DNA from 3 places in the Pseudomonas sp. NPDC096917 genome. Region 2 is predicted to be linked to each of the others. Evidence: riboswitches for the same ligand, from Rfam matches in the RefSeq annotation. Region 2 holds a riboswitch; each other region holds the start of a gene.
What was found. Region 2 has a riboswitch for cobalamin ahead of cobO (cob(I)yrinic acid a,c-diamide adenosyltransferase). Riboswitches for the same ligand answer to the same signal wherever they lie in the genome.
Positions count from the first base shown of each region.

Region 1: it holds a riboswitch for cobalamin, as region 2 does, so the genes downstream of both, ACIQYF_RS10875 (CbtB domain-containing protein) here and cobO (cob(I)yrinic acid a,c-diamide adenosyltransferase) in region 2, are expected to answer to the same signal.
Region 3: it holds a riboswitch for cobalamin, as region 2 does, so the genes downstream of both, cobW (cobalamin biosynthesis protein CobW) here and cobO (cob(I)yrinic acid a,c-diamide adenosyltransferase) in region 2, are expected to answer to the same signal.

Region 1 covers NZ_JBIWEO010000007.1:243,918-250,654, reverse strand. Annotated here, with positions in the region: gene ACIQYF_RS10890 (histidine-type phosphatase) at 1-362, shown strand, start outside; gene ACIQYF_RS10885 (hypothetical protein) at 566-802, shown strand; gene ACIQYF_RS10880 (REP-associated tyrosine transposase) at 980-1,438, opposite strand; adenosylcobalamin (AdoCbl) riboswitch at 1,586-1,723, shown strand; gene ACIQYF_RS10875 (CbtB domain-containing protein) at 1,722-1,934, shown strand; gene ACIQYF_RS10870 (CbtA family protein) at 1,950-2,684, shown strand; gene ACIQYF_RS10865 (efflux transporter outer membrane subunit) at 2,761-4,176, opposite strand; gene ACIQYF_RS10860 (efflux RND transporter permease subunit) at 4,173-6,737, opposite strand, start outside.
Region 2 covers NZ_JBIWEO010000012.1:90,521-97,257, reverse strand. Annotated here, with positions in the region: gene bluB (5,6-dimethylbenzimidazole synthase) at 1-179, opposite strand, end outside; gene ACIQYF_RS15725 (cobyrinate a,c-diamide synthase) at 176-1,489, opposite strand; gene cobO (cob(I)yrinic acid a,c-diamide adenosyltransferase) at 1,500-2,111, opposite strand; cobalamin riboswitch at 2,193-2,440, opposite strand; gene ACIQYF_RS15715 (PQQ-dependent sugar dehydrogenase) at 2,569-3,876, shown strand; gene ACIQYF_RS15710 (NlpC/P60 family protein) at 3,953-4,489, opposite strand; gene ACIQYF_RS15705 (C40 family peptidase) at 4,635-5,258, opposite strand; gene hda (DnaA regulatory inactivator Hda) at 5,535-6,239, opposite strand; gene ACIQYF_RS15695 (AI-2E family transporter) at 6,463-6,737, opposite strand, start outside.
Region 3 covers NZ_JBIWEO010000003.1:125,136-131,872, forward strand. Annotated here, with positions in the region: gene cobN (cobaltochelatase subunit CobN) at 1-1,161, opposite strand, end outside; gene cobW (cobalamin biosynthesis protein CobW) at 1,165-2,235, opposite strand; cobalamin riboswitch at 2,329-2,528, opposite strand; gene efeU (iron uptake transporter permease EfeU) at 2,703-3,545, shown strand; gene efeO (iron uptake system protein EfeO) at 3,554-4,768, shown strand; gene efeB (iron uptake transporter deferrochelatase/peroxidase subunit) at 4,765-6,078, shown strand; gene efeO (iron uptake system protein EfeO) at 6,122-6,737, shown strand, end outside.

The DNA of each region.
Region 1 (6,737 bases), on a different contig from region 2:
TGATGCTGTTGGTGGCCCACGACACCAACATTGCATACCTGCGCACGATGCTGGGTTTTGGCTGGAAACTGGGCGACTACATCGAAAACAATATTCCGCCCGTGGGCACGTTGCAGTTTGAACGCTACAAGGAAGTCAAAACCGGCGAATACTTTTTGCGCATTGCCTTTGAAGCGCAGTCGATGGATCAGATTCGTAATCTGACCCCACTGAACGGCGGGCAAAAACCGCTCAAGCAAGACTTCGCCAGCAGCAAGGATTGCCGCAAAACCAGCGTCGGATTGCTGTGCCCGCTTAAAGAAGCCATGGCCACCGTCGACCACAACATCGACCCGACCGCGCTGACGCCGTACACCTGGTAGCACCCTGCTTGCCTCGCGATTTTTTAAAAGATCAAACGATCGCGAGGCAAGCTCGCTGCGACACGAAAGCGCGAGGGTGAGCGTGACGCAGGGGCTGTCGCCTATAGATACTGCGCCCTGACGTGAGATACATTGAAACGGCCTGTTACCAAAACAACAGCCCGTTCACTCACAGAGGGTGCCACTTGAATACAAATCAAAAAATGCGAACCTTCGATCTGATCCGCGAGGCGGTACTGCCTGAGTACCGCGACCGTGTAGACGACTACCTGAGCCTCTACGAGCAAGCGCTGCACAATGAGCACGCCCCGACCGATAACCTGCACGCCATGGCGCACCAGCTTCGGGGCTACTTGCGGGGCCTGAATACCACGCGTGTGCTGGGCATGGCGGATTGGGAAGAACTCGACCGCCGGGTGACCGAGTCCTGGCTGGAATAACCCGCCTTACTGAGCGTTACGACTGAAGATGCGGATCACTTCATCCAAGTGCTCGGCCATCGCCTGACGTCCATTTTGTGGGAGAGGGCTTGCTCGCGATGCAAACGACTCGGTCTATCTGAATGACCGAGTTGATGCCATCGCGAGCAAGCCCGCTCCCACAGGTTTTGCAATACGTCATAGCCATATGGCATCCCATAGAGGGTAATCCCCTACTCGCTTGACCAGCCCTGCGCGTATAGGGTTGGCGATGACATAACGTGCCAGATGCTTCAAATCTTCGTCATCACGTAAAGCGTGGTCATGGTAGCCCTGCTGCCATCGGCTGCCTGTTCGACCGGTTGCTTGGTTAATGGCCCGCGTACTCAACGATTTGGTGCGACACATCAATTCGTCAAGCGAACCGCTCTGAAGCACCACCAGCCAATGAAAGTGATCAGGCATCACGACCCATGCAAGCGAGTCGACAAGACCTTGTTCTTGTGCGCACCTCAGTTGTTCTACAACCCTCCTGCCGATATGCCAGTCCAAGAAAATGGGCTCGCGATTCAATGTATTGGCGGTTAACAGATAGAGACGGTTTTGCTCGCTGTAACGACCAAGGCGCAGACGATGAGAGGTAGGAAATACGTGCATAAACAGGCTCAATGGGTTGATAAGCCCAAAAACTAGTCACTGCCAAGAAGGCAGCAGCGGGAATCGTTTAACCGTATATTTCATAGCTCCCACAAAAACGTAATGGCGCGAGTTTTTCCTGAGACGCTAGCGTAGACTGCCCAGGTTATTTCAGTATGTTACGAAGGAAAGAAGTCGGTCAAAATCCGACGCGGTCGCGCCACTGTAGTCGGCTCCTTGCCGAAAGCCAGATCTTCCTTTGCCTTATGCACTCTTGCCGGGACGCGCAATCCCAGAGGTAATCATGGCTTACAACGCTTCAACTCAGACTGACATCTCCCTGCCTGCCATTCCCTTGGGCGATATTTTGCCTTGGGCGATCTTCGGCGGCCTGTTGCTGATGCTGGCGATTTATTTCGTCGGCGCCGAACAAGGCGCCACTGCCATTTTCAAGGGCATGTACGTTCACGAATTCGTACACGACGGCCGCCATCTGCTGGGCTTTCCCTGCCACTGATCCGAGGATTACTACATGACTGGTCGTTTACTCGTCAGGGGCATGCTTGTCGGTCTGATTGCTGGCCTGCTGGCTTTCGGTTTTGCCAAAGTGTTCGGGGAGCCCCAGATTGAGAGCGCTATCGCGTTCGAAGAACACATGTCTCACTCACACGGCGATGCCGAGCAAGGAGAACCCGAACTGGTCAGCCGCCAGGTGCAAAGCACCTTCGGCCTGTTGACCGGGGTGGTGGCGTACAGCGTGTCACTGGGCGGCATTTTTGCCCTGGTGTTTGCTTTCTCTCTGGGGCGCGTCGGCAATGTCGGCCCACGCGGCCTGTCTGCGCTGTTGGCGCTGACCGCCTTTGTGGTGGTGTTTCTGATCCCGGGTCTCGTTTATCCGGCCAATCCACCGTCAGTGGGCGATCCGAGCACCCTGGGCAAGCGCACCCAACTGTTCTTTCTGATGTTGCTGGTGTCGGTTGCCGCTGCGGTGATTGCAATCAGTGCAGGCCGCACGTTCATCGCCCGCTCGGGTCTGTGGAATGGCGCGATCAAAGGCGTGGCGCTGTATCTGGTGATTGTTGCAGTGGCCGGCTACCTGTTCCCGACCATCAGCGAAGTGCCGCAAAACTTCTCGGCAGTCTTGCTGTGGAAATTCCGCGTCGCAGCCCTGGGCATTCAAGGGGTGATGTGGACTGCTCTGGGGTTGATCTTCGGCGCAGTGGCTGAACACTTGCTGTTGCCGGCGGGCAAGGCTTACAAGGCCTGAGTCATTGAAATTCTGTAGTCGCTGACGAAGTACGAAGGCTGCGCAGCCGATCGCAGCCTTCGCTCCTCGACAGCGACTACAAGCCCCATCCTCCACCCAAACTTTGAATCAGCGCCACGCTGCCCTGGCTCAGTTGCGCCTGGGTATCGCGCAAGTTCTGCTCGGTCTGCAACAGGATTAATTGCTGAGTCAGGACGTTCTGCTGGCTGACGGTCCCGGCTTTCAACTGCGCCTCTTGGCTGCCAAACAGTTGCTGGTTGCGCGTATAGATCTGTTGGTAAGTGTCGGCCTGCACGTTCAGGTGATTGATCGCCGACAAGTTGTCTTCGACGTTCTGCAACGCTGACAGCACGGTGCCACGGTAATTGGCCGCGTCCTGGTCGTAGCTGGCCTGCGCCTGTTGCACCGCCGCCTCGCGGGCGCCGCCATCAAACAGGGTCGCCGCCAGCGCCGGGCCCAAGGTCCAGATGCGGTTGGGCACGCTGAACAGTCCACCCAATGCGCTAGCGCGATAACCGGCTTCGGCGGTCAAGTCCAGAGTCGGAAAGAACGCCGCTTCGGCCACGCCGATTTTGGCGTTAGCCGCCGCTGCGTTACGTTCCGCCGCCACCACGTCCGGCCGGCGCAGCAGCAGGTTGGACGGCAAGCTCAATGGCGGGCGCGGCACCACAAAGGTGTATTGGGCTTTGGGCTCGATGCTCAATTGTGCAGGCGCAACGCCTACCAGCACCGCTAAAGCGTGTTCGTATTGTTCGCGCGAGCGCTGGGCGGTCTGCAACGCAGCGACCACGCTGCTCAGTTGGTCTTGCGCTTGCAGCAGTTGGTCATTGGCCGCCGTGCCCTGCTGGTATTGGGCCTGGATCATGTCCAGCAGTTGCTGGTTGATCTGCTGCTGTTGCTGCAACAGGCCGATGTCGATGTCCAGTTGGCGCAGGCCCAGATAATTGCTCGCCACGCTGGAACTGATGGACAGCCGCACCCCGGCCAGCAAGGCGTCGGACGCTTGGGCTGTGGCATTGCTCGACTCGATGCCGCGACGCACTTGCCCCCATAAGTCCGGCTCCCAACTGGCAGTTAGGGTAGCGCTGACCACGTTCACCACCCCGCCGCCCGTACTGGTACTCGAACCACTGGAACTGCTGCCACCTACGCCCCGGGTGCCGGACAGTCCGGCCCCCAGGGTCGGCCATAAACCGGCCCGGCTCGATGACACTTGCGCTTGCGCCAGCCGATAAGCCGCCTCGGCGGCATCGATGGACGGGTTAGCCGTGGCCGAACGCTGGATCAACTCGGTCAGCAGCGGATCGTGGTATTCCAGCCACCACTGGCTGGCCAGCGCGCCTTGCGGGTTGGCCACTGCCCGCTGCCATTGCAGGCCCTCCTTGAAGCCCATGGGCAATGACATCGGCGGTTTTTGATAGTCCGGCCCCACCATGCACCCGCCAAGCGTCAGGCTAAGGGTCACAGCCAAGAGCAGCGGTTTGAGATTCATTGGGTTGTCTCCTTGGGTGCCCGGCGCAGACGGTGTGACACGCGGTCCAGCCACAGGTAAATCACGGGTGTGGTGTACAGCGTCAGCATTTGACTAAATAGCAGTCCGCCCATAATTGAAATCCCCAGCGGACGCCGCAGTTCCGAGCCGTAGCCGCTGCCCAGTACCAGCGGCAAGGCACCAAGCATCGCCGCCAGCGTGGTCATCATGATGGGCCGGAAACGAATCAGGCAGGCGCTGCGAATCGCTTCCTGAGCACTGAGCCCCTGCTCTTTGCGTTGGGTGATGGCGAAGTCGATCATCATGATCGCGTTTTTCTTGACGATACCAATCAGCAAAATCACCCCCACCAAGGCGATGATCGACAGCTCGGTGCCCGTCAGCAGCAACGCGATAAGCGCCCCGACCCCGGCCGAGGGCAAGGTCGAGAGGATGGTCAGCGGGTGGATCAGGTTTTCGTAGAGAATCCCCAGCACGATGTACACCGAGAGAATGGCCGCCAGAATCAGCAATGGCTCACTGGACACCGACGACTGAAACACCTGCGCCGTGCCCGCGAACTGCCCGACCACGCTGGCGGGCATGCGCAACTGCGCCACGGCCTCTTCCACCAGGCTCGTGGCCTGGCCGATGGACACGCCCGGCGCCAGGTTGAACGAGGCGGTCACCGCCGGAAAAGTGCCCTGGTGGCTGATGGAAATCGCGGTGCGCGCCACCGCCTGTTGCGCCACGGCTGACAACGGAATCAGGGTCGCGCTGGCATGGCTCGCCAGGTTCGGCGCAGCGCTGGTTTTACTGGCTGTCGAGGCGACTTGTGGCAAATAGATCGACTTGAGCGCAGACGGGTCGGCCCAGTATTGGGGCGCGACTTCCATGATCACGTGGTACTGGTTGGCAGCGCGGTAAATGGTCGATACCTGACGCTGGCCAAAGGCGTCATAAAGGGTCTGGTCAATCGCCGACATACTGACCCCGAGCCGCGCCGCCGTGTCGCGATTGACCGTCACATTGGCCTCGAGGCTATTGTCTTGTTGGTCGGTATTGATGTCTGTGAGCTGCGCCAAGGTGTGCAGTGCCGCGACCACTTTGGGCACCCATTCATCGAGGGTGCTCTGGTCGTCGGCAGTCATCGTGTACTGGTACTGTGCGCCACTTTGGCGCCCGCCCACGGTGATGTCCTGCACCGATTGCAGGAACAACCGAGTGCCCGGCATGTCGCCCAGGCTTTGCCGGATCTGGGCAATGATCTGGTCGGCGCTTTCCTTGCGCTCGCCCAGCGGCTTGAGCGCGATAAACATCTGCCCGCTGTTCACCGAGCCCCCGCCACCGCCCGCGCCGCCGACAAACCCACCGACCGTGTCGACGTTGGGGTTGAGCATGATCTTGCGGTTGATCTCCAGAAAGTCCTTGTGCATGGCCCCGTACGAGATGCTTTGCGAAGCCATGATGCTGCCGCTCAGGCGACCGGTGTCTTCCTGTGGGAAGAACCCCTTGGGCACCAGCACATAGAGCACGCTGGCCAACACGATCACCAGCACCGTGACCAGCCCCATCAACAACGTGTGCTCGATGACCCAGCCCAGAGTGCGGTCATAGAAGCGATGAAAGATCGAGTCCTGCGCCGCTTCATGTTTGTCGCCTGGCTGCGGTGCGCGCAGAAAGATCGCCGCCAGCATCGGAGTCACGGTCAGCGAAACCAGCATCGAAATGCCGATCGATACCGACAAGGTGACCGAGAACTCGCGAAACAGCCGCCCGACGATGCCGCCCATCAACAGCAGCGGAATAAACACCGCCACCAGCGACACACTGATGGTCAACACGGTAAAGCCGACTTCCCGCGCTCCGGCCAGCGCCGCCTGCACCCGCGACTCGCCGCGCTCCAGGTGGCGCATGATGTTTTCGACGACCACAATCGCATCGTCAACCACGAACCCCGTGGCAATGGTCAGTGCCATCAACGACAGATTGTTGAGGCTAAACCCCATGAAATACATGGCGCCAAAGGTCCCGAGCAACGACAGCGGGACCACGATGGCCGGAACCAGGGTGCTGCGCCAATCGCGAAAAAAGGCGAACGTCACCAGCGTCACCAGAAGAATCGAAGCGATCAGGCTCAGTTCCACGTCGCGCAGCGAAGCGCGGATGGTGGTGGTGCGGTCCATCAGGATGTTGAGCTTGATCGACGCCGGGATCGACTGTTGCAGAAACGGCAGCTCGGCCTTGACAGCGTCCACCGTCTCGATGACGTTGGCCCCCGGCTGTTTGAAGATCACCAGCAGCACCGATGGCTGGCCGTTGTACAACCCAAAGTTACGCAGGTCTTCTACGTCTTCGCGCACGTAGCCCAAGTCGCTGATGCGCACCAGATCGCCATTGTTCTGCTTGACCACCAGTGCGCCGTAATCCGGCGCGTTGTAAAGCTGGTCATTGGCCGCCAGCACGTGGCCCTGCGGGCCAATATCAAGGGTGCCTTTGGGCAAGTTGACGTTGGCTGCCCCAATCACTTCGCGCACTTGCTCAAGGCTGATGCCGTAGTGGTTAAGCCGGTCCGGGTTGAG
Region 2 (6,737 bases):
CGGATAAACCGCCACGGCTGCATCAGGCCCACACTCGGCGCCTGATGCGCGGCTTCCAGCACACGTGCCAACAACTCAGGGGCCACGCTGCCCCCGCTGAAATGCCGCATGTCGCGGCGCTCAGCAATGGCCCGGTACACCGCGGCCTTCTCTTCAGGACTAAATGCGTTGTCGCTCATGACACCTTCACGGCGCACGGCGCGAACAACGCAGCCATGGCCTGGGGATTGGACGGAAAGTAAAAGTGCACATAAGACGCTGTCATACGCCCTTCGCGATACACCGCCTCCGCACCACGCCCGCCATTGGGGCTCAGGCCACGTGCGACAGGCTCAAGTTCGGTGCTGGTCAGCGAGTGATGATAGGTGTGTCCGCGCAACAGGCCTTCGGGCATCTCAACGGCCTGCAAAGCCAGAGCCGCCAAGCGTTTTTGCATGGTCGCCTCGCCCTTGAGCAGGCCGACCAACTCGGCGCGCTGACCGTCGACGTCGGTCAAGGCATCCAGCAGATAGAGCATGCCGCCACATTCGGCCAGCAAGGGCTTGCCTGCTTGATGGTGAGCACGGATTGCATCCAGCATCGACGTGTTGCGCGACAGCTCAAGGTGATGCAACTCGGGGTAGCCGCCCGGCAAATACAGACTGTCAGCGCCAGGCAGCTGCGTGTCGCGAATCGGCGAGAAAAACACCAGTTCGGCGCCCATGTCGCGCAACAGCGCCAGGCTCGCGCCATAGGTAAAGGCAAAGGCTTCATCGCGCGCCACAGCAATCCGCACCCCGGCCAGTAACGGCTCAACGGCAACAGGTTGCGGGGCTGCAAACTCCACCGCCGGTGGCAGCGCTACCTCGCAGGTGCTGGCCAGGGCGTTGGCCGCCGCATCGAGGCGCGCATCCAGGTCATTCAATTCGCTGGCTTGCACCAGACCTAAATGCCGGCTTGGCAGCTCAATCCCGGTCTCGCGGGACAATGCGCCGTACCAGCGCAAGCCTTCAGTCAGGCTGCCTTCGAGCAACTGCGCATGACGCACCGTACCGACCCGGTTAGCCAGCACCCCGGCAAACGGCAGGTCCGGCTGATAACGCGCCAGCCCCAAGGCCAACGCGCCGAAGGTCTGGGCCATGGCGGTGCCATCAATCACCCCCAACACCGGCACGCCGAAATGACGCGCCAGATCGGCGCTGGACGGCGTGCCGTCGAACAGCCCCATCACGCCTTCGATCAGAATCAGGTCCGCTTCACCGGCCGCTTCCCACAGCAAGCGACGGCTTTCATCGGCGCCAACCATCCACAAATCCACCTGATACACCGGCGCACCGCTGGCGCGCTCGAGGATCATGGGGTCGAGGAAATCCGGGCCACATTTGAATACCCGTACCTTGCGCCCTTGATTGCGATGCAATCGGGCCAAAGCGGCGGTGACGGTGGTCTTGCCCTGACCGGAAGCCGGCGCGGCGATCAGTACCGCCGGGCAATGACGCGACTCTCTCATGCTTGAACACTCACAATTCAATGCCTTTCTGGGCCTTGATCCCGGCCTGAAATGCATGCTTGATCACACCCATTTCAGTTACGGTATCGGCCAGATCAATCAGCTCAGGTTTAGCGCCACGCCCGGTGACCAGCACATGCTGCATCGGCGGACGGGCTTGCAGGTCGCTCAGCACTTGCTCGAGGTCGAGGTAGCCGTGTTTGAGTGCAATGTTCAGCTCATCCAGCACCACCAGCCCAATGGACGGATCACGCAGCATCTCGCGAGACACTTCCCACGCCGCCTCAGCTGCCACGATGTCACGCTGGCGGTCCTGAGTTTCCCAGGTAAAGCCTTCGCCCATCACGTGATAGCGCACTTGTTCAGGAAAGCGACGGAAAAACATCTCTTCGCCGGTGCTGTTACGGCCCTTGATGAACTGCACCACGCCGCATTGCAGGCCATGGCCCATGGCCCGGGCCAACATGCCAAAAGCCGAACTGCTTTTGCCTTTGCCATTGCCGGTCAACACCAGCAACAGGCCACACTCGTTAGGGGCACTGGCAATGCGCTCGTCCATCACTGCTTTTTTGCGCAACATGCGCGCCAGATGACGCTCGTCGCGTTCGGGGGATTCGTTCATGGCAGCTCTCCGTTGGGGCTGAATTAAGCAAACGGGAGGCGGGAGGATTCATTAAAAAACGACACACCTACGCCCGCCGCGAGGGTGCTGGATGGATCAGGCCGGTCTCCGGGCTCATGAGCGGGGCGTTTTTACACATAAAACGCAGCCTCACCACGCGCCTTCCCGTGCATTAAACACAGTGGCATCGGGCGTGATGTTGACTCATTTACCGTTGCGGGGGCAGCGCCGGGATCAAAGCGGTTGTGTGGTTAAACACGCTTTCACCGGCTTCCCTGTTTCACTCGGCCAACCTTGAGTTGCAGAGCACCTGAAACAAGCCGCGAAGGTTAGAGGGTTGGGGGTGGAGCGTCAATTAAAGGTGCGGGTCCGCTTGCCAAAGGATTACTGCGACCTGAACCTTCGCCAACTACGCTCCTCTATGACTAACACGACAAAAAAACTCATGGAGATCCACATGCTTAAACGCCAGCACGCTGTTGTCATCGTTTTAGCGGCAGGGTTGGCAGCCTGCGGCGAGAGTTCGACGCTGCAAGTCACCGACGGCACCGGCCCCTCACCCAAGCTGCCAGAGCCGAACAAGACGCTGATACCCACCGTTAACATCGCCCCGGCCATTGGCTGGCCAGCGGGCACCAAGCCGGTGGCAGCAGAAGGTTTGCAAGTGCAGGCGTTTGCAGATGGCCTTGACCATCCGCGCTGGCTGTATGTGCTACCCAATGGCGATGTACTGGTCGCCGAGACCAACGCGCCCCCCAAGCCCGATGACAGCAAAGGGATTCGTGGCTGGGTGATGGAAAAAGTCATGGGCCGGGCCGGGGCGGGTGTTCCGAGCGCGAACCGGATCACCCTGCTGCGCGACGCCAATCACGATGGCGTGGCTGAAACCCGTACGGTGTTTATCGACAACCTGAACTCACCATTTGGCATGACCCTGGTGGGCAACGACCTGTATGTAGCGGATGCAGACAAGCTGCTGCGCTTCCCTTATCAAACAGGTGAGAACTCGATCAGCGCGCCACCGACCAAAATTGTCGACCTGCCGGGCGGACCGATAAACCATCACTGGACCAAAAACGTCATCGCCAGCCCCGACGGCAAAAAGCTCTACGTGAGCGTGGGCTCCAACAGCAACGTTGGCGAAAACGGCCTGGACAACGAAGAAGGTCGCGCCGCGATCTGGGAGGTCGACCCCGCGACGGGTAGCCACCGTATTTTTGCCTCAGGGCTGCGCAACCCTAATGGCATGGACTGGGAGCCCAAGACCGGCAAACTGTGGACCGCAGTGAACGAACGCGACGAAATTGGCAGCGATCTGGTGCCCGACTACATCACCTCCGTGAAGGATGGCGGCTTTTACGGCTGGCCCTACAGCTATTACGGGCAACATGTCGATACGCGGGTCAGCCCGCAAAACCTCGATTTGGTCGCCAAAGCAATTGCGCCAGACTACGCAGTGGGCCCGCACACGGCCTCGCTGGGCCTCAGCTTTGCTAAAAACAGCCAGTTGCCGAACTTTACCGACGGGGCGTTCATTGGCCAGCACGGCTCATGGAACCGCAAGCCGCACAGTGGCTACAAGGTGATTTTCGTGCCGTTTACTGACGGTAAACCTGCAGGCATGCCGATTGATGTGCTGACCGGATTCCTCAGCGCAGACGAAAAAGCCATGGGCCGACCGGTTGGGGTTGTGATCGATAAGCAGGGGGACTTGCTGGTGGCCGATGATGTCGGCAACAAGATTTGGCGGGTGTCGGGCAAGTAAGCCCTAAGATCAAAAACGCCCTCACCCCAGCCATCTCCCGAAGGAGAGGCCTGGGGTGAGGAGCTTGTGCTTTAGATTAAGGCAACTGCGCCAAATGCTGCTCGGTCGGCAGGACGCGCTTGGCGTTCAAATAGGCTTTTTGCCAGTAGGCTTTGTTCAGGCTGTCCAGCTTGACCGTGCCGCCCGTGGCGGGCGCATGCACGAAGCGGCCTTCACCCACGTAGATTCCGGCATGGCTAACCTGCGTGCCGCCGCCTGTGGCGAAGAACAGCAAGTCACCCGTTTGCAGTTGATCCTGGCCGACACTCTGCGCCCGCATCACGATCATTTCGCGCGTGGTTCGCGGCAACGAGATACCCGCGACGTCGTTATAGACGTACTTGATCAAGCCACTGCAATCAAAACCCGAGTCCGGAGTATTACCCCCCCAGCGATAAGGCGTGCCGACCAAACTGAAGGCACGGAACAACACATCCGCAGCCATCGGAGACGTTTCATCGGGTTTGGAAAATATCGGCTTTTGGGCGACCACAGGGGCTGGCGCCGGACGGTTGGCGCAAGCACTGAGCAGTGCTGCTAACGTGATAAGTGCAACGCGAGCCATAGTCGACATAAACAGAACGTTCCTGCTTCTGGATACGGCTACTGGGGCCGCGAAACCTGAAGCCGCGACAGGGGGCACCTGCGCGGCTTCAAGAATTTAACATTGCGACTGAATTCTAGACCTTAGAGGCCAAACTTCAAGTAAGACTTTAACTTTACTTGCGGGCCACTACGCTGGTTGGCGCCATCGCCAGCGCGCGCTTGGCTTCAATAAAGGTCTTGTTCCAGTAGCTGTCACCCAGGCTGTCGATCCGCACACCACCGCTGCGGCGGCTGCTGGAGTGGATAAACTGGTCGTCACCCAGGTAAATCCCGGCGTGGCTGACGCGCCCACGGCCATTGGTGCTGAAGAACAGCAAGTCACCTGGTTTAAGGTTGTTTCGTGCGACCAACGGTGCATTTACGTTGATCATTTCACGCGTCGAGCGCGGCAATTGCATGCCCGCCTCTTCTTTGAACAGATAGCCGATGAAGCCACTGCAATCGAAACCGGCTTCAGAGGTGCCGCCAAAACGGTAACGGGTACCGATCAAGGACATACCGCGCTCAAGAATGCTGTCAGCCAAGGCTGGCAGTTCGTAAGGCTTGCTGTTTGCGGCAAATTGAGCCAGTTCTTTTTCAGTCGCCAGTTCTTCCTGATAAAGAGCGGAAGCCTGCGACGAAGATGACTTTTGAACCTGAGTGTCGGTCACTTGCTGGGACACTGGCGTGTGCGCAGCGCAGCCGAACAGCAGGGTAACAAGTGCGAGAGGCACGAGGGGTGCGAAGCGCTTTAGCATGGGCACGACCGTGGCTTGTCAGAAAAGTAGCCGCGACTATGCCTTCTATGATCCTCATTTGCAAATTCAATCGATATAAATGTGACTTAGTCGATTTCACGTGACATCTAAGGTTTTACACCCCTGACAATAGATTTTGCGTAGACACCCCGTCTGACACGCAGGTTTTCTGGCGCCTGAAAGCTGCCAACCCCTGCGCAATCAGCTTGTCTGACGATCTTTTATGCCAAAAAAAATCGCCAGCACGCTCGCGCCGACAGGGAATGTTTTCAGCACTTACCAGCCAAGCGTTTCTTTCAAGAAGGGGATTGTCAGCTTGCGCTGTGCCTGCAAGGAAGCCTGATCGAGGCGCTCGAGCAATTCGAACAACGCACTCATGCTGCGCGTACCGCGAGTGAGGATGAAATGCCCGACTTCATCAGTCAGGTGCAGCCCGCGGCGCGATGCGCGAAGTTGCAAGGCACGCAATTTGTCTTCATCAGACAAGGGGCGCATTTGAAAAACCAGCGCCAGGGTGAGGCGTGATTTGAGGTCGGCCAGTTTGATCGGCAGTTCACGCGGCGAAGCCGACGCGGCGATCAACAGACGGCGCCCGCTGTCACGCAGACGATTGAACAAGTGAAACAGCGCTTCTTCCCAGTCAGCCCGTCCGGCCACCGCCTGAAGGTCATCCAGGCAAACCAGCTCGTACTGTTCAAGATTGTCGAGAATCTCGATGCCGCGATCGAGTAACTCAGCCAACGGCAGATACACCGCTGGCTCGCCCAACTGCTCAAAACGCAGGCAGGCGGCCTGCAACAAGTGCGTGCGTCCTACACCCTGCTTGCCCCACAGATAGATCAGACTTTCAGTCCAGCCGGCGTCGGCTTCGCACAGACGCTCGACATAGCCGAGTGCAGCGGCATTGGCGCCTGGATAGTAATTTATGAAGGTAGCGTCATCACGCAGACGCACACCTAGGGGCAGCTGAATCGGTTTCATGCTGACTGAACAGTTCAAACGAACCGTTAGTGGCCTCTGTGTAAAGTTTGCAAAGTTTATACCCGTGTAGCCGGGCGCACAATGTAACAGACCACGAGCAAAATCAAAGGTTTGCGTTAGCGTCTTGAATTGAATGGTGTTTTTTTGGCAAAACTGGCCAGACAAGAAGCAAAAAGACGAGCCCATGGAAAATGAACTCGCCTCTTATTAGGGTTGGATGGCGCTACAACTCAGGTTCTTCATCCCCTTTGTAAGCCTGCGAATCCTTGTACATATCGTGCATATGGCGCACCAGCACCATAATCACTGCCGCCACCGGCAATGCCAGCAACACGCCGGTAAAGCCAAACAATTCGCCACCCGCCAGAATTGCAAAGATCACGGCCACTGGGTGCAGGCCGATTCGGTCGCCCACCAGCAACGGTGTAAGCACCATCCCCTCCAGCGCCTGACCGACCATAAACACCGCAACAATCCCCAACATCGGGTAGAGGTCGC
Region 3 (6,737 bases), on a different contig from region 2:
TGGGTAGTTAGCCAAAATCAGGGCGATGCGCTTTTGCGGGTTAGGCACGCGGGCCAATTCAACCCAGCGCCGCGCCAGCTCGGCGACAAAGTCCATGCGTTCCGGCTGGGCGCGATAGCACACCACATCCGACTGGCTGCGCTCACTGCGCCAGGCCAAGTCTTTAAAGCTGATCGGACGGCTGATGATTCGCCCGTCCAGTTCCGGCAAGGCAATGTGCATCGCCAGATCACGCGGGCCGAGGCCTTGTTCGCTGTCGCGCCAGCCGGGTTCGTTGTCCTGGGCACAAATCGCCTGAATCACCGGGATATTGCGGCGGAACGGACGCAAGTGAGGCGCTTCCGGGCTCGACTGGGCAAAACCGGTGGTATTGAGAATGACCCCGGCCTCGACCTCGTCGAGCAACGCCTGAACCACTGTCAGGCAGCCCGGCTCTTTAAGGCTGGCCACTGCAATGGGCAAAGGATTAAGCCCTGCCGCTTGCAATCGCTGGCAAAACACATCGACAAACGCGGTATTGGCCGCTTGCAGGTGCGAGCGATAGAACAGCAGCGCCGCCACCGGTTGCCCGGCGCGCCAGTCAGCTTGCCAGTGCTTGAGTTCGGGGCTTGCGTGCTGCGGGTGATAAATCGCGGTGCGTGGCAAAGCCTGCGGCTCATCCCACGCGTAATCGCGGTCCAGGCTTTGGCTGGCCAGGCAGCGGTAAAGTTGCACGGCATTATGCCGCCCGCCCTGACGCAGAAAGTGCCACAGCCGTTCAGCCTGTTCGGCGGGCACGGTGCTCAACGCACTCAGCTCCGGGTCGGGACGGTCATCGCCCGGCACCAGAATCAGCGTCACGCCGCGCTCGGCCAGTTGCATCAGGCGCTCAATGCCGTAGCGCCAATACCCAATCCCGCCGTGCAAGGACAGCAGAATCACTTTGGCGTGTTGCAGCACCTGGTCGACATACAGATCGACCGAGCCATGGTTTTGCACCTGCATAGGGTTCGCCAGACGCAGGCTTGGATAATCTTCAGGCAACTGCTGGGCGGCGTCCGCGAGCAGTGCCAGGCTTGAATCACCGCTGCACAGGATCACCAGCTCGGCGGGGGTTTGGCCCAAGTCGGCAATGTTGTCGTCCGATACAAAGCCACCGGGTTGGGTCCTGAGCAGATGCATGGGTTAAACGCTCAACGCTGTACGCAGGGAGGACTCAAGCAGTGCGGCGTCCAGGTCCTGGCCGATCAGTACCAGTTTGGTGGTGCGCGCTTCATCACCGCCCCAGGCGCGGTCGAAGTGCTTGTCAAAACGCGTGCCCACACCCTGAATCAGCAAGCGCATCGGCTTGCCAGGAATCGCCGCAAAGCCTTTAACCCGCAGGATGTCGTGCTTGACCACCAATTGCGTCAGGGCGTCCAGCAGCACGCGCTCTTCTGCTTGTGGCAGTTCAATGGAGATGGAATCGAAGGCATCGTGGTCGTGATCGTCGTGGTCATCATCGCCATCGTGGTGATGGTCGTGGTGGCTGTGACGGCTGTCGATGTGATCTTCGGACCCGGCGCCCAGACCCAGCAATACCTCCAGTGGCAGACGACCGCTGCTGGCTTCGATGATTTTCACCGCCGGTGGCAGTTCTTCAGCCACTTCGGCGCGGACTTTGGCCAAGTCTTCAGGGGTGATCAGGTCAGCTTTGTTGAGGATCACCAAGTCAGCGCTGGCCAGTTGGTCGGCAAACAGTTCGTGCAGCGGGGACTCGTGGTCAAGGTTCGGATCGAGTTTGCGCTGGGCATCGACCTGCTCCGGGAAGGCGGCAAAAGTGCCACGTGCAACGGCCGGGCTGTCGACCACGGTGATCACCGCGTCAACGGTGCAGGCGCTGCGAATTTCTGGCCACTGGAACGCTTGAACCAGCGGCTTTGGCAGGGCCAGGCCCGAGGTTTCAATCAGGATATGGTCGATGTCACCGCGACGGGCCACCAGTTCGCGCATCACGGGGAAGAACTCTTCCTGCACGGTGCAGCACAGGCAGCCGTTGGCCAGTTCATAGACGCGGCCGTTGGCTTCTTCTTCAGTGCACCCGATGGTGCATTGCTTGAGGATTTCACCGTCGATACCCAACTCGCCGAATTCGTTGACGATCACTGCAATACGCCGACCCTGGGCGTTGTCCAGCATGTGGCGAAGCAAGGTGGTTTTGCCCGAACCGAGAAAGCCGGTAACGATAGTGACGGGGGTTTTGGCCAGTGTTTTCATCGGATGCCCTTTGGCAAAGCGGCGGGCATACGGGACGACGACCGGCTCATAGGAGCGGCAAACATTCGCCACCGGATCACCCCGCCCGGTTGAAGTAAGAATCTGACACGAGGCAGGTCTCCTGGCTTACGGCTGGGGGTCTGCCCTAGGCAGCCCCATTCCCTGCGCCTTCCCGCGTATCAAGCAGTGGCGTGGCAGGGTAATTGACCGTTTACAGTTGCGGGGGCAGCCGCGGCATACCGCGTTCCCATCTTAGCTTCGCGCTGCGAAGAACCTCGAGCGCACAAGGCTACGCAGTGCTTTGTAACAGGTCAATGTTGGCGCTGTGTACAGGCGTCAGAACCGGGGGCTCCGGCGTCACTTTTTCGTTCAGCCACTGTTCAGCAAATGAAATCGATTCTTGTTTGGCAATACGTATCAATATGTTACAAATTGGCACTACCCATTCGCAACGCGGTGTTCTGCCCATGCTGGTTCCCTTTCTGATCATGCTGCGCGAAGGTATTGAGGCCGCGCTTATCGTCGGCATCATTGCCAGTTACCTCAAGCAAACCGGGCGTGGCCAGTGGATGCCTGCGGTGTGGATTGGGGTTTTCCTCGCGGCCGCCCTGTCGCTGCTGGTCGGCGGCGGCCTGGAACTGATGAGCGCCGAATTCCCGCAAAAGCAGCAGGAACTGTTCGAAGGCATCGTCGGCCTGATCGCCGTTGGCATTCTCAGCTCCATGGTGTTCTGGATGCGCAAGGTCGCCCGCTCGATCAAGCAGGCTCTGCACACCTCACTGGATCACGCCCTTGCCGGTTCCAAACATCAGGTCACAGCCCTGATTGCCATGGTGTTTTTCGCCGTGGCGCGTGAAGGGCTGGAAACTGTGTTTTTCCTGCTCGCGGTGTTTCAACAAAGTGAAGGCCCGGCCGCACCTCTGGGCGCCCTGCTCGGGTTGATTCTGGCGATCTTGGTGGGCTTTGCTATTTACAGCGGCAGCATGCGTCTGAACCTGGGGCTGTTTTTCCGCTGGACCGGCCTGTTCATTCTGGTGGTTGCCGCTGGCATTTTGGCCAACTCGGTGCAAGCCCTGCACGAAGCCGGGCTGTGGAATCACCTGCAAGACGTGGTCTTCGACATCAGCGCCACGCTGCCGATGGACGGCCCGCTGGGTTCGATTCTGGCCGGGATGTTCGGCTATCAGGACGCCCCCACTGTGAGTGTGATCGGCGCCTACGTGATTTATCTGGTGGTGACACTGGCCCTGTTCTTCCGCGCCCCAACACCGCCCAACGCCATCCAACCCACTTCAGTGACGAACTCATAAGGTCCTGCATGTCTACCCCTGCAAGCGGTAATCCCCCACGCGCGCTGCGCTGGGCTGTGGCCGGTTCGGTGATCGTAATGATCGCGGCCGGCGGGTTGTTCTATTACGCCTCGCAACTGGCTACGGCCAAACGCAAGGTGCACAGCAATGAAATCACGGTGACGATTCACCCCCACAGTTGCGAACCGAATGCGCTGACCGTGCCTGCCGGCTTTAACAGTTTCCGTATCGTCAACGTCTCGGAGCGCGCCGTCGAATGGGAAATCCTCGACGGCGTGCTGGTGATCGAAGAGCGCGAGAACATTGCTCCCGGCCTCAGCCAGGTGATCAACGCCAACCTCGCGCCCGGTGATTACGCCATTACCTGCGGCCTGCTGAGCAATCCGCGCGGCACCCTGCACGTCACACCGACAGCCCAATCGCAAGCCAGCGCCAAGGCGCATCCATCGATGGTGGCGTTCATCGGCCCCTTGTCAGAGTTTCGGGTGTACTTGAGCAGCCAGGGCAACGCCCTGATCAAAGCGGTTGACGCATTGTCGCAAGCGATCGCCAGCGGCGACTTGCAGCAGGCACAGGCTCTTTATGTCCCGGCACGCGAGGCCTATCAGCGCCTGGCCCCCGCCGCACAGCGCCTGGCTGAACTGGACAACGCCATCAACGCCCGCGCCGACTACTTCGAAAAACGCGAACAGGACCCGGGGTTCCGCGGTTTCCATCGCCTCGAATACGGCCTGTTTGAGCAACGCAGCACCCAAGGCCTGGCGCCCTTTGCCGAGCAATTGCAAGCCAATGCGGTCCTGCTCAGGCAACAACTGCTGGCGCAATCCCTTGCGCCCGAGCAGTTGGTCAATATTGTTTCGCGCACATTGCACAACCTGGCGGACACCCGTGCCGCCAGCGGTGAAGAAGAACGTTACAGCCATATCGACCTGTCCGGCTTCGCCGCCAACCTTGAGACCACGCGCAAGGTGGTCGATCTGCTGCGTCCGTTACTGGCCAAAAACAATGCCGACATCCTGCTCAACATTGATACCGCCAGCTCCGCTCTCGAAGCCGAACTCAGCCGGCTGAAAAACGATAAAGGCTACCTCACGTACGACACAGTGAGCGCCGCTCAGCGTCAAGAAATCAGTCACAAGGCCAAGGCTCTGGCCGATGCACTCGATGGAATCGATCCCGCCCTCGGCCTTTTCGGCCTGTCATTGCAGACGAGACATACATGAGCGATTCAGACAACAGCCCTAGCGAATTCAATCTGCAACGCCGCCGCGTGCTCCTCGGTATGGGGGTGGCAGGTGCTGCACTGGCTGGCAGCGCCCTGAGTTGCCCGGCCATGGCTGCCAGCGCCAACGCGCAAGTCACCCAAGCGCCCAGCAGCGACAAGACCCAGGACCATCACGAGTTCCACGGCCAACACCAAAACGGCATCGTCACGCCGCGCCCTGCTGCAGGCATGCTTGTGTCCTTTGATGTGCTGGCCAGTGATCGCAAAGACTTGGAGCGCCTGTTTCGCACCCTGAATGAGCGCATCGCGTTCCTGACCAAAGGCGGCAAAGTGCCCCAGGTCGACCCCAAGCTACCGCCAGCCGACTCCGGCATTCTCGGCCCGGTAGTCACCCCGGACAACCTGACAGTGACGGTCTCGGTCGGCGAGTCACTGTTCGATGAGCGTTTCGGCCTGAGCAGCGTCAAACCCAAGCGCCTGAGCCGCATGCAGGGTTTTCCCAATGATGCGCTGGAGCCCGCGTTTTGCCATGGCGATCTGAGCCTGCAGTTTTGCGCCAACACCGCCGACACCAACATTCACGCCCTGCGCGACATCGTAAAAAACCTGCCGGACTTGCTGCTGGTGCGCTGGAAGCAAGAAGGCACCGTACCGCCGCAAGCGCCCACCAAACCGGGCGTTGCGCCACAAAGCGCACGTAACTTTTTGGGCTTTCGTGATGGCTCGGCCAACCCGGACTCTACTGACAACACCCTGATGAACACTCTTGTCTGGGTACAGCCGGGCAGCGACGAGCCGCATTGGGCGGTGGATGGCAGCTATCAAGCGGTACGCATCATTCGCAACTTTGTTGAGCGCTGGGACCGCACCCCATTGCAAGAGCAACAAAGCATCTTCGGGCGCAACAAAGCCAGTGGCGCGCCGATGGATGGCCAGCACGAGACCGACGTTCCGGATTACAGCAAAGACCCCGAAGGCAAAATCACCAAGCTCGATGCCCACATCCGCCTGGCCAACCCGCGCACCGCCCAAACCAGTAACAGCCTGATCCTGCGTCGCCCGTTCAACTACTCCAACGGGGTCAACAAAAACGGCCAACTGGACATGGGCTTGCTGTTCATTTGCTACCAGAGCGATCTGGACAAAGGTTTTATCGCGGTACAGACCCGACTGAACGGCGAGCCTCTGGAGGAATACCTCAAGCCGATTGGCGGCGGTTACTTCTTCACCTTGCCGGGCGTGCGCAACGATCAGGATTTCATTGGGCGCGCTTTGCTCAACGCCGCTTCACCGCTTACCCGCACGTGATCCAAACCCCAACCCAAGTCTAAAACACACCGGATACAGTCCCATGAAGAAGACGCCGCTCGCACTGCTCATCGCTCTAGGTTTGTTGCACACCCCGCTCTCGGTATTCGCGGCGACTGCCCCGCTGGATCTGGTGCAACCTGTTTCCGACTACAAGATTTACGTCACCGAAGAAATCGATACCCTGGCGCAAGAAACACAGAAATTCACCGACGCCATCAAAAAAGGCGACCTGGCCACTGCCAAGAAGCTCTACGCACCAACCCGTGTGCACTATGAGTCGATTGAGCCGATTGCTGAACTGTTCAGCGACCTCGATGCCTCCATCGACTCCCGAGTGGATGACCACGAAAAAGGTGTGACCGCTGAAGACTTCACCGGCTTTCACCGCATTGAATACACCCTGTTCTCCGAGAACAGCACCCAAGGCCTGGACGCACTGGCTGACAAGCTCAATACCGACGTCAAAGACTTGCAAACCCGCGTTGCCGGTCTGACCTTCCCGCCTGAGAAAGTGGTAGGCGGTGCTGCCGCACTGATGGAAGAAGTTGCCGCGACCAAGGTTTCCGGCGAAGAAGACCGCTACAGCCATACCGACCTGTATGACTTCCAGGGCAACGTAGATGGCGCGAAGAAGATTTTTGACCTGTTCCGTCCGC